2 regions of the Cellulomonas sp. P4_H12 genome follow, and region 1 is predicted to be linked to the other one. Evidence: predicted binding sites of a transcription regulator. Region 1 holds the regulator's gene; the other holds the start of a gene.

Region 1 (5,999 bases):
GGTGTGGTTCGTCGCCGCCATCGTCGTGTTCACGATCGTCGCGCTGATCTTCGGCGGCTTCGCCTCGCTGTTTGACCCGAACGGCAACGGCATCGGCAGCGGCATGGGCTTCGGCATCTCGTTCGGGCTCATCGTGTTCTACGCCGCGGTCGCGCTCATCGGGTACCTGATCCAGGCGGCCTTCATCCGAGCGGCGCTGACCGTGACCGAGGGGCGCGAGCTGTCGTTCGGCGACTTCTTCAAGTTCGTCGACGCGGGTCCGATCATCCTGACCGCGCTGCTGCTGGCGGCGATCGGCGTAGTGCTGAACCTCATCCCGTTCTTCGGCGGGCTGGTCGCGCTCGTCGTGAACTTCCTGCTGCTGTTCACGTTCTGGTTCGTCATCGACAAGCACCTGTCGCCCGTCGACGCGATCAAGGCGAGCTACCAGCTCATCACGGCGAACCTGTCGATCACGATCCTGTTCTACCTGCTCAGCATCGTGATCCTCTTCGCCGGGGCGATCCTGTGCGGGATCGGCCTCCTCGTGGCCGTGCCGGTCGTGCTCCTCGCGACGGCGTTCCTGTTCAAGCGGCTGCTGGGCGACCCGATCGCCGCCTGAGGACGGCACGGTGTGCCCGGTCACCCGGAGGGCGACCGGGCACACCCTGCACCGTCATGCCGTGACGAAGTCGATGAGCTCCTCGACGCGCCCGAGCAGGCTCGGCTCCAGGTCGGCGTAGCTGCGCACCGAGCGCAGGATGCGCTGCCAGGCGCGCGCGACGTCGGCCTGCTCGTCGGCGGGCCAGCCCAGCTCGCGCAGGATGCCGCGCTTCCACTCCGTGCCTCGCTCGATGACGGGCCACGCGGACAGGCCCACGCGTTCGGGGCGGACGGCCTGCCACACGTCCACGTAGGGGTGGCCGAGCACGAGCACCGAGCCGGCCGGCATCCCGCGGACGGCGTCGGCGGCGATCCTGCTCTCCTTCGATCCCGTGACGAGGTGGTCGACGAGCACGCCGACCCGGCGCCCCGGTCCCGGCGAGAAGTCGCGAAGGGCGTCGGCGAGGTTGTCGACGCCGTCGAGCAGCTCGACCACGACGCCCTCGAGGCGCAGGTCGTCGCCCCAGACCTTCTCCACCAGCTCGGCGTCGTGCTTGCCCTCGACCCAGATGCGGCTGCCGCGCGCGACCCGCGCCCGGGCGTCGTGGACCGCGACCGAGCCCGAGGCGGTCCGCGTGGGCCGAGCCGGCGCCGGCGCGCGGACGGGCGCCGTGAGGGCCACGGGCTCGCCGTCCAGCCAGAATCCCCGTCCCAGCGGGAAGGTGCGGGTGCGGCCGCGGCGGTCCTCGAGCACGACCACGTGCTGGCCGCCCGACTTCTCCACCCGGACGACGGCACCGACCCACCCGGTGGTGACCTCCTCGACGACGAGGCCGGTGTCGGCGGGCTGCGGGCGGCTGGTGCGGGCGGGTCGGTGGTGCGTCGAGGCGGTACCCCCGAGCACGTCCGAGCCGTAGCGGTCGTCGTTCACCCGGGCAGCCTAGGGGGCCGCGCGGGCGGCCCGGCCGAGGCGCGCACCGGTCGCCCCGTGGGTGTCGGCTCCGCGGCGTAGCATTGGCACTCGCGCGTGGGGAGTGCTACCCATCTGAGCATCGGAGGAGGCGACATGAGCGAGGACCGACGGCTGGACGTGCTGCGGGCGATCGTCGAGGACTACGTCGCCACGAAGGAGCCCGTCGGATCGCGCGCGCTGGTGGAGCGGCACTCCCTGGGTGTCTCGCCCGCGACGATCCGCAACGACATGGCCGCCCTCGAGGAGGGCGGCTTCATCGCCCAGCCGCACACCTCCGCCGGGCGCGTGCCGACGGACAAGGGCTACCGGCTGTTCGTCGACCGGCTGTCCACCGTCAAGCCGCTGTCCAGCCCCGAGCGGCGCGCGATCGGTGCGTTCCTCGAGAGCGCGCAGGACCTGGACGACGTCGTGGACCGCGCGGTCCGGCTCATCGCGCAGCTGACGCAGCAGGTCGCCGTCGTGCAGTACCCGTCGCTGCGGCGCTCGGCGCTCCGGCACGTCGAGCTCGTCCCCGTCGGTGCGCGGCACCTCCTGGTCGTGCTCATCACGGACACGGGGCGGGTCGAGCAGCGCACGCTCGAGCTCGCTCTCGACCTCGACGAGTCGGTCATCGCGCGCCTGCGCTCGCGCCTGAACGTCAGTGCGGCCGGCCGCCGCCTCTCCGAGCTGCCGGTGGCGCTCGGCGAGCTCGCGGAGGCCTTCGCCCCCGCCGACCAGGCCCTCGTGGCCGCCGTCGTCGCGGTGGTCGAGGAGACCCTGGCGCAGGAGAGCGAGGAGCGCGTCGTGCTGGCCGGCACCGCGAACCTGGCGCGGGTCGGCGGGACCGACGTCCGCGCGATCGGCCCGGTCCTGGAGGCGCTGGAGGAGCAGGTCGTGCTGCTGCGGCTGCTGTCCGAGATGGCCGAGGACTCGGCGACGGTCTCCGTGCGGATCGGGCGCGAGAACCAGCACGACGGGCTGTTCGAGACGAGCTTCGTGACCACCGGCTACGGCGACGAGGGCGGGGGATCGGTGGCCCGCGTCGGCTCGATCGGCCCGCTGCGGATGGACTACCCCGGCACCATGTCGGCGGTCCGCGCGGTGGCGCGCTACCTGACGCGCATCCTGGCGCAATGACCCGCACCCCGACCCCGGCACCGACCTGCACGAACACCTGCGGACCGACCCGTGCGCAGAACCTGTCACCGACAGCTGGAAGTGAGCACCCCCTCTCGTGACCGACTACTACGAGGTCCTCGGCGTCCCGCGTGACGCGAGCCCCGAGCAGATCAAGAAGGCGTACCGCAAGCTCGCCCGCGAGCACCACCCCGACGTCGCGGGCGTGGACGCGGGCTCCGAGGACAGGTTCAAGGACGTGTCGCGCGCGTACGACGTCCTGGGCAACCCGGAGAAGCGCCGCGCGTACGACCTCGGCGGCGACCCGTCCTCGCCCGGCGGCGGCATGGGGGGCGGGTTCGGCTTCCAGGACATCTTCGAGACGTTCTTCGGCGCCGCGACCGGCGCGGCGGCGCAGCGGGGCCCGATCCCGCGCGCCCGGCGCGGGCAGGACGCGCTCGTGCGGCTCGACCTCGACCTCGCGGAGGTCACGTTCGGCGTCCACAAGGATGTGCCGGTGGACACCGCGGTGGTGTGCCCGACCTGCAGCGGCTCGTGCTGCCGCCCCGGCACCTCGCCGCGCACCTGCGAGGTCTGCGGCGGCCGCGGCTCGGTGCAGCGGGTCGCCCGGTCGTTCCTCGGCCAGGTCATGACGACGCAGCCCTGCGCCGCGTGCCACGGCTTCGGCACCGTCATCCCCGAGCCGTGCACCGAGTGCTCCGGCGAGGGTCGCGTGCGGTCGCGCCGCACGCTCAGCGTGGACGTGCCCGCCGGTGTCGACACGGGTACCCGCATCAAGCTCACGGGCCAGGGCGAGGTCGGCCCCGCCGGCGGCCCGGCCGGCGACGTCTACCTCGAGGTGCGCGAGCGCAAGAACGACACGTTCGTGCGCCGCGGCGACGACCTGCACGCCACGCTCGAGGTCCCGATGACTGCGGCCGCCCTCGGCACCGTCCTCACGCTGGACACCCTGGACGGGGCCCGCGAGGTCGACCTGCGGCCGGGCACGCAGCCCGCGCAGGTGGTCACGATCAAGGGCCTCGGCGTGGGTCACCTGCACGCGGCCGGCCGCGGTGACCTGCACGTCCACGTCGAGGTGCAGGTGCCCACGGCGATGGACGACGAGCAGGCCGAGCTGCTGCGCCGGCTGGCGACGCTGCGCGGCGAGGAGCGTCCCGAGGCGCGGCTCGCCGCGTCGAACACGGGCGTCTTCGCCAAGCTGCGCGACAAGCTCTCGGGCCGCTGAGCATGACGGCGCCGACCGCGTCATGAGCGCGCCCGTCTTCCTGGCGGAGCCCGGGTCGCTGGACGGCGTGACCGACGGCGGCACGTACCTGCTCGGCGGCGCCGAGGGCCGCCACGCCGGGGTCGTGCAGCGCCGGGGGCCGGGCGAGCGGGTGGACGTCGTCGACGGCTCGGGCGTGCGCCTGGTCGGGGTGGTCGGCGCCGTCACGGCGGACGGCGTGCTCGTGCAGGTGCAGCAGCGTGTCGTCGAGCCGGCGCCCGACGTCGCGCTCGTGCTCGTGCAGGCGCTGGCCAAGGGCGATCGCGACGAGATGGCGATCGAGGCCGCCACCGAGGTCGGCGTCGACGCCGTGGTGCCGTGGCAGGCGGAGCGCTCGATCGTCGTGTGGCGCGGCGACCGGGCAGCGAAGAGCCGGGCGCGCTGGCTGGGCACCGTGCGGGCGGCCGCGAAGCAGTCGCGACGCGCCCGCGTGCCCGACGTCGAGCTGGCCGTCGACGGGCGGAGTCTGGCCGAGCGCGTCCGCACGGTCGTCGCGGCCGGCGGGGTCGCTCTCGTGCTGCACGAGGACGCCACCGACGCCATCGCGGCGGCCGCGCTTCCGGGCACGGGGGAGTGCCTCGTCGTGGTCGGCCCCGAGGGCGGCATCGGCGAGAGCGAGCTCGGGCGTCTGGTGGAGGCGGGGGCGCGGTCCGTCCGGCTGGGTCCGCACGTCCTGCGGACGTCGACGGCCGGGCCGGTCGCGCTGGCGCTGCTCGCCGAGCGGCTGGGTCGCTGGGCATGAGCGCCAATCCTGTGGGTGTCGGCTCGTAGACTGTCGTCGTCTGCCCGGGACACCTGGGCCTGACCCGCACACCACCACCGACCTAAGGAGCGCACGGCGCACGCCGAGCACATGGCCGAGTCCACATCCGCAGAGCGGCCCTCCGGGGCACCCGCGCGCGTCGAGCACCGCATCAGCGTCCCGTCCGAGGTCTCGATGGTCGAGCTGCTCGGGCTCCGGGACGAGGTGCTCCGAAGCATCGAGTCCGGGTTCACCAGCGTCGACATCCACGTCCGCGGCAACGAGGTGACCCTCGCCGGGCCGGTCGGCGACGTGGCGCTCGTGTCGCGGCTGGTGGACGAGCTGGTCGAGATGGCGGCCGGCGGCACGCCGCTGACGCCCGACGTGGTGACCCGCTCCGTCGCCATGCTCACCGCCGCGTCGACGGCGCGGCCGGCGGACGTCCTCTCGTTCAACATCCTCACGGGCCGCGGCCGCACCATCCGGGCCAAGACGCCGGGCCAGAAGGACTACGTCGACGCGATCGACCGGCACACCGTGACGTTCGGCATCGGGCCCGCCGGAACCGGCAAGACGTACCTGGCCATGGCCAAGGCCGTGCAGGCGCTGCAGGACCGCAAGGTGCACCGCATCGTGCTCACGCGGCCCGCGGTCGAGGCGGGCGAGCGGCTGGGGTTCCTGCCGGGCAGCCTGTCCGACAAGATCGACCCCTACCTGCGGCCGCTGTACGACGCGCTGCACGACATGGTGGACGCCGAGTCGATCCCGCGCCTCATGGAGGCCGGCACCATCGAGGTGGCGCCGCTCGCGTACATGCGCGGCCGCACCCTGAACGACGCGTTCATCATCCTCGACGAGGCGCAGAACACCTCCGTGGAGCAGATGAAGATGTTCCTGACCCGCCTCGGCTTCGGCTCGAAGGTGGTGGTCACGGGCGACATCACGCAGGTCGACCTCCCGTCGTCGCAGACCTCCGGCCTGCGCGTGGTCGAGCAGATCCTCAGCGGGGTCGACGACGTCGCGTTCTGCCGCCTGACCTCGTCGGACGTGGTCCGGCACCGCCTGGTCAGCGAGATCATCGACGCGTACGCGCGCTGGGACAGGAGCTGAGGCGGCCATGAGCGTCGAGGTCAACAACGAGTCCGGGTACGACGTCGACGAGGCGGAGTTCGCCGCGCTGGCCCGCTACGTGCTGGACGAGATGCACGTGCACCCGCAGACCGACGTGTCGATCCTGCTCGTCGGCACGGACGTGATGACGGACCTGCACGTGAAGTGGATGGACGAGCCCGGGCCGACGGACGTGCTGTCCTTCCCGATGG
Region 2 (7,366 bases), on a different contig from region 1:
CGGCCCTCGTGGCTTCGTCGACGAGGTGCTGGTACCCGATCACCGTGATGACCCCGGACCTCGGCGCACGGATCAGGCGTCGGCCGTCCTCGGGGGCGTCCTCGCCGCGATCCGGGTAGATGTCGTCGAGGAGCTTGCGGGTCTGCTTGCCGACGAGCTCGATGAGGCTCGAGACCCGCAGCGACTGCCCGATGTGATGCACGTAGATGATCAGCACGGCGATGCTGACGATCACGAGGACGAATGCCGTCAGGACGGCCGTGCCGGGCACCTTGCCCGTCCCGTCCCCGTTCGAGGTGACCTCGTGCAGGGCCACGATCGCGAACGCGAACGTCGCGACGAACAGCCCGATGGCGCTCTGGCTGGGCTTGTCGCGCAACAACCGCTGCACGATGCGCGGGGAGAACTGGCCCATCGCGAGCTGGACCACGACCATCGTGATCGTCAGCACGAGGGCGGCCATGCTCACCATCGAGGCCGCGACCGTCGACAGGATCGCGATCGCGGCCTCGGGGCCGCCCACCACGGAGGTGGGGATCAACGAGTAGTCGTACCGCCGGTCGACGGTGATCGTGATGAGGGCGAGGGCGACGCCGCCCAGGACGAACAGGACGGGCACGAGCCACAGGCTGTTGCGGACGGTCAGCCACAGCTTGTGGAACCACATGCGCGGAACCGCCCGTCGTCGAGGGCGACCGGATGCACGCCCGGGAGGAGCCGACCGTATCCTCGCGCTGCGCCGACCGCGATCGCAGGGCCGCACGTGGTGGATCGCCCGACGGGCGGGGGCGCGGGTCCGGCTCGACCGCACAGGTCGTCCCGGACTGCCTTGGCCGGCGCTCTCGCTACCGGAGCGCCCCCGCCTCCTGCGTCAGGCGACCGCGTCCGCGTCCGCCGTGATCTGCGTGGCCTGGGTCCCGTGCTGCACCTCGATGCGCCGCGGCTTCGCCTCCTCGGCGACCGGGATGCTGAGGGTGAGCACGCCGTCGGTGTACGTCGCGGAGATCGCGTCGAGCTTGAGGCCGCGGCCCACCGTGAGCTGCCGGGCGTACGTGCCGACCGGGCGCTCCTTGGCCAGCCACTGCACGTCGCCCTGCTCGCTGCGTGCCGTCCGCTGCGCGCGGATGGTCAGCGTGCGGTCCTCGACGTTGACGTCGATGGTGCCCGGGTCCGCGCCGGGCAGGTCGACGTGCACGACGTAGTGGTCACCGGAGCGGTACAGGTCCATCGGCATCGTGGCCGACGCACGCTCGGCGGTGAGCACCTGGCCGACCAGGCGGTCGAGCTCCTGGAACGGGTCGAAACGGGTAGCCATGACCATCACCTCCTCGATGTCGAGGCACCGGACCGTCCGGGCCTCGGGGCTGTCCGGCCTGGCGGCCGGACTGGCTACAGAGGAAGAATTAGCACTCTCGCCTGTCGAGTGCCAGTCGTCCGGGGGCGTCGTTCGCGCGCGGCGAACGCTCGTCGTGCGACGTCGAGCGACGCCTGCGATGCTCGGACGAGGTGGAGCAGTCGGCCTGACGCGCTGGCCCGGAAGGGACGAGTGCCATGGACCCTGCCGACGCTCCGCTACCCCGCCGACTCGCCCGTGCGGCTGAGACGTCATCGGCACTCGACTCGCTCGTCGCCGTCCTTCGGCCGGTGGCAGACGCACTCGACGCGGCCCCACGCGTGAGCGCCGTGCTCGGCGGTGCGGTCGCCGGCCACGCTCTCCACCCGCCGCTGACCGACGTGCCCCTCGGCCTCTGGCTGAGCAGCTCGGTGCTCGACGCCCTCGGCCCCGACCACGGACCGTCCGCCGACCGATTGCTCGGCCTCGGCATCCTGGCGGCCGCGCCGACGGCCCTGACCGGGCTCGCGGACTGGCGCCGAGGTGGCCAGCGGGTCCGGCGCGTCGGCGCTCTGCACGCCGCGCTCAACAGCGGAGCGCTCGCCCTCTACTCGACGTCCTGGCTGCTCCGTCGTCGGGGCAACCGTGCCGCCGGAGTCGCTGCGAGCCTCGTCGCCGGCGCCGCCGTCGCGGCCAGCGGCTACCTCGGCGGTCACATGGTGCTGGTGCTGCACTCGCCCGGCGAGCCCAGGGCGGAGCCGGACAGCGGTCTGGACGGCGGCGACACCGTCCGGATCGACGTCGAGTCCGACCTGCCCTGACCGACCGTGAGGGTGGACAGATGAACGAGAGGAAGCGCGACGACGACGCGCTGCCGCCGGCGCCCGGACCCGAGTCGTGGTCGGCGGCCGAGGCCGCGGACTGGGAGCCGGACGACGGGGCGGCGCCAGACGAGAGCGCTACGGGGTAGCCACGCGGCTCCCACGCTCAGCAGGAGGCCGAAGGGACTGCCGGCGAACGACGACGGGTCGAGGGGCCGTGACCGGCGCCCGGGTCCGTCGGCGTTCGCCGGGAGCCGCGGCACGCTCCCCCGTTTCTCGAGGAGCTTCAGCCCGACCATCCTGGCAGAGCGGTGCCGTGAGGAAGGCACGCCCGTGGTGCGGCGCCGGACTTTCGCCTCGCCCGAGAGCTCCCGTCAGAGATGGCCGGCGACCGTCTGCGGCTGCCGCGCGGACCCCGACAGTCCGGCGCCGGCCGTCGCGTCGCCCCCCACCCCGACCACGTCCATCGCGATGTCCCGGGCGGCGCTCCGACGCTGCGCCGACTGGACGAGGAACCTGACGACGGCGCCAGCCTCCTCGACGCGAGTGAGGTCGACCACGACGCGGCCGGTCTCCCGGCCCGCTGCCATGAGGGAGCCGAGAGCGGCCGCCAGCTCCGCCATCGCCGTCGCATCGACGCGCCCGCAGACCCGCAGCACGGGAGCTGCTGACCCTGGGTGATCCAGCTGGATCTCCATGCTGCGCCGCCGCACCTCGCGGGCCGGCAGGCGGACGTCGTCCATCGACGCGATGAACAGCTCGTCGATGGCGCCCCGGGCCTTGGGACCGACCCCGCCGACCGACAGGACCGACTGGACGAGCCGGTCCGCGAGCACGCGCAGGCGGACGTTGCGCTGCTGGGACGCCCATCGCAACAGCTCGAAGGCGGCGTCGCCGTCGACTCCGTAGACGAGCATGAGCATGCCCTTGGCCTGGTCGATCGCCGCGTGGGACTCGAGAGCGACCTGCAGCTCCGTGTTGACCTCCGCGGAGACCGCCTGCCGTTCTCGCTCCGAGTCGTCGACCACGAAGCCGGCGACGGTCTCGCTCCCGACGACGGGCGCCACGGTGATGAGCACCTGGCGCTCCTGTCCGCTGAGGTCGACGAGCCGGTACGCGCACCCGTGCGGCTGGCCGTCCGCGGCATCGAGCACCTCGCCGACGTGCTCGCGGTCCTCGGGGTGGACGTGGCTGAGGAAGAGCGCGCGGGTGGGCACGACGTCGCCCGGCGCCATGCCGTGCAACGCGAACATCCCGTCGGACCAGGTCCAACGGGGCGCCGCTGGTGTGTAGCTGAAGCTCCCGATCGAGAGTGTCGAGGTGGTCACAAGTTCCTCCTGCGCGCCTGGACACGTGGAGCGGCCCCGCGGCACGGCTCCGAGCTGAACCGGGCGGGGCCCTGCAGGTCGACCAGTGACCGGGCCGACCAGTGCTTTTCTGCGCTCCGGAGAGGGTAAGGCCGGGTACTCGGTCCCGCGACGGGAACGGCCTGCAGCTCGGTGGCAGACCCGGCGCGCGCGTCGCTAGCATCGAAGGACGGCGGGACGCCGACCCGGGCGGGACCGCGCGCACGAGCAGCGGAGGTGGCGGTGAGCGATCCGGTCGCCGTCCTGGCGGACCTGGCCCGGGTGATCGCCTGGGCACCCGCGGACGAGCCGCTGCACGCCCGGCTGTGCCGCGCCTCGGTCGAGATCCTCGGCGCCGACGGGGGCGCGATCACCCTGGCGTCCACGGACCCCGAGCGGTGGACGATCAGCACCTCGAACGGGACGTCGGCGCAGATCGAGGACCTGCAGGACGTCCTGGGTGAGGGCCCCGGGCAGGAGGCCTACCGCGCGGGCCGCGCGGTGGTGACGCAGGTCGACGGGTTCGACGGCGAGCGGTTCCCCATGTTCGCGCAGCAGGCCAGCACCGTGACCGGCCCGCTGACCGTCTGGGCCCTGCCCATGCACCCGGGTGGGACGACGTTCGGCGTCATCACGCTGTACCGGCGGACGGGCGAGCTGGCGCACAGCCTGGAGGTCGCGCAGTTCCTGGCCGACGCCGTCGGCGCTGCCCTGCTCGACGAGTCCGGCACGCCGGGAGCACTCCCGCACGCCTCGTGGTCGGACCGGGCGCGGGTCCACCATGCCACCGGGATGGTGGTCGCCGAGCTCGGCGTCGCGCCCGAGGACGCGCTGGCGCTGCTGCGCGCGCACGCCTACGCCGAGTCCCTGACCCTGGACTCGGTCGCGGTCGAGGTCACCGGGCGTCGGCTCCGCTTCGCGGACCGCCCGAACGGTGCCGCGCCGACCGAGCCACCACCGGGCGCCGCGAAGGACGGTGAGACATGAGTGCCCACAACGCTGAGCAGGCTCTCGCCCAGATGCTGGGCGCCCTCGTCCGCGAGCACGAGACGGCCGACGTGCTCGCCGAGCTGGTCCACGACTGTGCGACGTTGCTGCCGGCCGACGCCGCCGCGCTGCTCGTCACCAACGGCCGGGGCTCTCTCGAGCTGCTGAGTGCCACGTCGCACCGGGCCAGCGAGCTCGAGATCTACCAGGCGCAGCACCGCTCCGGGCCGTGCGTCGACGCCCTGCGCCACGGTGACCAGGTGGTGGCCGTGGGGGCGGACGACATCGTCACCCGCTGGCCCGACGTGGGGACCGTGATCGTCGAGTCGGGGTTCCAGGCCGTGCACGCCCTCCCGATGGTGTGGCACGGGCGCGTCCTCGGCGGGCTCAACGTGTTCTCCGAGGAACCGGTCCCGCTGGACGGTGCGGCGCTCCAGCTCGCGCAGAACTTCGCGGACGTCGCCTCGCTCGCCCTGGCGCAGCCCGGCATGCTCGAGGACGACGAGCTCGACGAACGGATCAGCGCGGCGCTCGAGGGACGCGTGGTGATCGAGCAGGCCAAGGGCGTCCTCGCGCAGACCCTCGGGGCGGACATGGCTGTCGCGTACGACGAGCTCCTCCGCCGCACCCTCGACGCGGGCTCGACCCTGAGCGTGACCGCGCGCGAGGTGATCCGCGAGGCCCACCGGCGCTGAGCGGAGCACGCACCCGAAGGCCGTCAGCTGGCGCCAGGCGCCGCCTCGAGATGCACGGCCTTCAGCACGGTCATGGCCTCGAGGAGATCGGGCCCGTAACCGGCGCCGGAGCCGCTGTCCTTCCGGGGGTCGGCCGAGCCGCCTGGGGCGCCGCCGAAGACCGCGTTCACCTTCACGGTGCCGACCTCGAGCTCGTCGGCGGCGCGCAACGCGTGGTCCAGGCTCGGCGTCAGCACGGTGGCGGCGAGCCCGTACCGGCCGCCGCCGGCGAGCTGGAGGCCGGTCGCGAAGTCCGGCACCCGGGTGATCGCCGCGACCGGTCCGAACGTCTCCTCGGTCATCACGTCCATGGTGGGCGTGCACCGGTCGAGCACGGTCGGTGGGTAGAAGGACCCCGCGCGCACGAGCCGGCGACCGCCGACCAGCAGCCGGGCTCCGGCGGCCACCGCGTCATCGACGTGCCGCTCGACGACGGCGAGCTGCTCCTCGTCGACGAGCGGGCCGAGGTCGGTCGACCCCTCGAGGGGATCGCCCACCCGGAGCGTGGCGCACACCGAGACCAGCTCGGCGAGGACGGCATCGGCGACCCGTTCGTGCAGGTAGACACGCTCGACGGACGTGCACAGCTGGCCGGTGTTGGTGAAGGCACCCGTCGCGATCTGCCGCGCGGCCCACGCCGGGTCCACGCCCTCGTCGACGAGCAGCGGGTCCTTGCCGCCGTTCTCCCGGATCACCCGCGCCCCTCGCGCACCCGCGACGGCCGCGATCCGACGACCGGTCGCCGTGCTCCCGACCTGCGCGACGAGCGCGACGCGCGGGTCCGCGACGAGCGCCTCCCCCGTAGCACCGTCGCCGTTCACGACGTCGAGCACGCCGTCCGGCAGGTGCTCCGCGATCAGGCGGGCCAGGTGCCAGCCGGGCAGGGCGCTCCGCTCGGACGGCTTGTGGACGACCGTGTTGCCGGTCACCAGCGCCGCGGCCATCAGGCCGGCCGCCGCCGGGTACGGGTCGTTCCACGGGGTGATCACGGCGACGACCCCGTGGGGCGCGCGCCGCACGACGTCGAGCGCCGAGGAACCCCCGCTCAGCACCCGACCCGCCGCGCCGAGCCCGGCGGCGGCCGCCTCGTCGAGCAGGTCGGCGGCGACGCGGGCGGACTCCGTGGACTGCGACAGGAGCCGCCCGGTGCTCCGGCACAGCTCGTCGCCGAGCACGTCGGCCGCCTCCCGCACGGCGGCTGCGGCGGCGCGCAGCGCGTCGGCACGTGCGCCGGGCGCGGTCCGCCGCCACTCGGCCCGGGCCTCGTGGGCGGCCGCGACGGCGGCCGACACCTCGTCCTGCGTGGCAGCGACCAGCACGAGCGCGGCGTCGCCGGTGACCGGATCGAGCCTCTCGACGGTCCTGTGCCCGACGGCGGGGACGCTCCGACCTGCGACGAAGTGCTCCGCGAGCCGCTGTGGCGAGGGCTCGTCGCGCCGGACGGGCGAAGAAGTCGATGCGGCGAGGGTCATGGCGACGGCTCCGTTTCCTCGGCGGAGAAGCGGTTCAACGTGCGGCTCTCGGAGAAGTGCTCCACAGTGGCCAGCAGAAGGCGCCGAGAACCGAGCACCACTCATCGTGTGCAGAACACGCACGACTCTGGACCACCGATGAGAGGCCCGCCACTCATGCGCGTCCTGGGCATCAACGCGATCTATCACGACCCTTCTGCCGCACTCGTCGTCGACGGCCACGTGGTCGCCGCCGCCGAGGAGGAGCGGTTCAGCCGCCGCAAGCACGGCAAACGACCCGTGCCGTTCTCGGCCTGGGAGCTGCCCGAGCTGTCGATGCGGTGGTGCCTGGCCGAGGCCGGTCTGCGGCCCGAGGACCTCGACGCCGTGGCGTACGGGTGGGACCCCGCACTCGCCAAGAACGCCGAGGACCTGGGGCTCGACGACCCGTGGGACCACCTGCGCACCACCTACGCCGAGCGCGTGCCCGGATTCCTGACGAGCGCCCTGCCGGGCATCGACCCGTCGATCGTGCGGTACGTCCCCCACCACGTCGCGCACGCGGCGTCGGCGGCCCTCGCGTCCCCGTTCGACGAGAGCAGCGTCCTGGTCCTCGACGGCCGGGGCGAGCGCGCGTCCCACCTCGCGGGCCGCTACACGGGTGGCCGCCTCGAGATCTTCACCACGCAGGAGC

Evidence for each region. Region 1 encodes HrcA, which represses chaperone genes, less so after heat shock. Its sites were predicted from a motif close to TTNGCACTCGNNNNNNNCGAGTGCNAA; they were not measured.
Region 2: the regulator HrcA is predicted to act here: its motif matches at 1,404-1,430, upstream of AC1DQC_RS05755 (Hsp20/alpha crystallin family protein).

The regions. Positions count from the first base shown of each region.
Region 1 covers NZ_JBFUKJ010000017.1:174,034-180,032, reverse strand. Annotated here, with positions in the region: partial or broken gene AC1DQC_RS11870 (hypothetical protein) at 1-601, shown strand, start outside; gene AC1DQC_RS11865 (DUF3097 domain-containing protein) at 656-1,513, opposite strand; gene hrcA (heat-inducible transcriptional repressor HrcA) at 1,649-2,671, shown strand; gene dnaJ (molecular chaperone DnaJ) at 2,769-3,896, shown strand; gene AC1DQC_RS11850 (16S rRNA (uracil(1498)-N(3))-methyltransferase) at 3,919-4,677, shown strand; gene AC1DQC_RS11845 (PhoH family protein) at 4,789-5,787, shown strand; gene ybeY (rRNA maturation RNase YbeY) at 5,795-5,999, shown strand, end outside.
Region 2 covers NZ_JBFUKJ010000007.1:89,211-96,576, forward strand. Annotated here, with positions in the region: gene AC1DQC_RS05750 (DUF2254 domain-containing protein) at 1-667, opposite strand, end outside; gene AC1DQC_RS05755 (Hsp20/alpha crystallin family protein) at 872-1,315, opposite strand; gene AC1DQC_RS05760 (DUF2231 domain-containing protein) at 1,645-2,154, shown strand; gene AC1DQC_RS05765 (hypothetical protein) at 2,175-2,303, shown strand; gene AC1DQC_RS05770 (PAS and ANTAR domain-containing protein) at 2,529-3,482, opposite strand; gene AC1DQC_RS05775 (GAF and ANTAR domain-containing protein) at 3,744-4,487, shown strand; gene AC1DQC_RS05780 (GAF and ANTAR domain-containing protein) at 4,484-5,182, shown strand; gene AC1DQC_RS05785 (aldehyde dehydrogenase family protein) at 5,206-6,693, opposite strand; gene AC1DQC_RS05790 (carbamoyltransferase family protein) at 6,832-7,366, shown strand, end outside.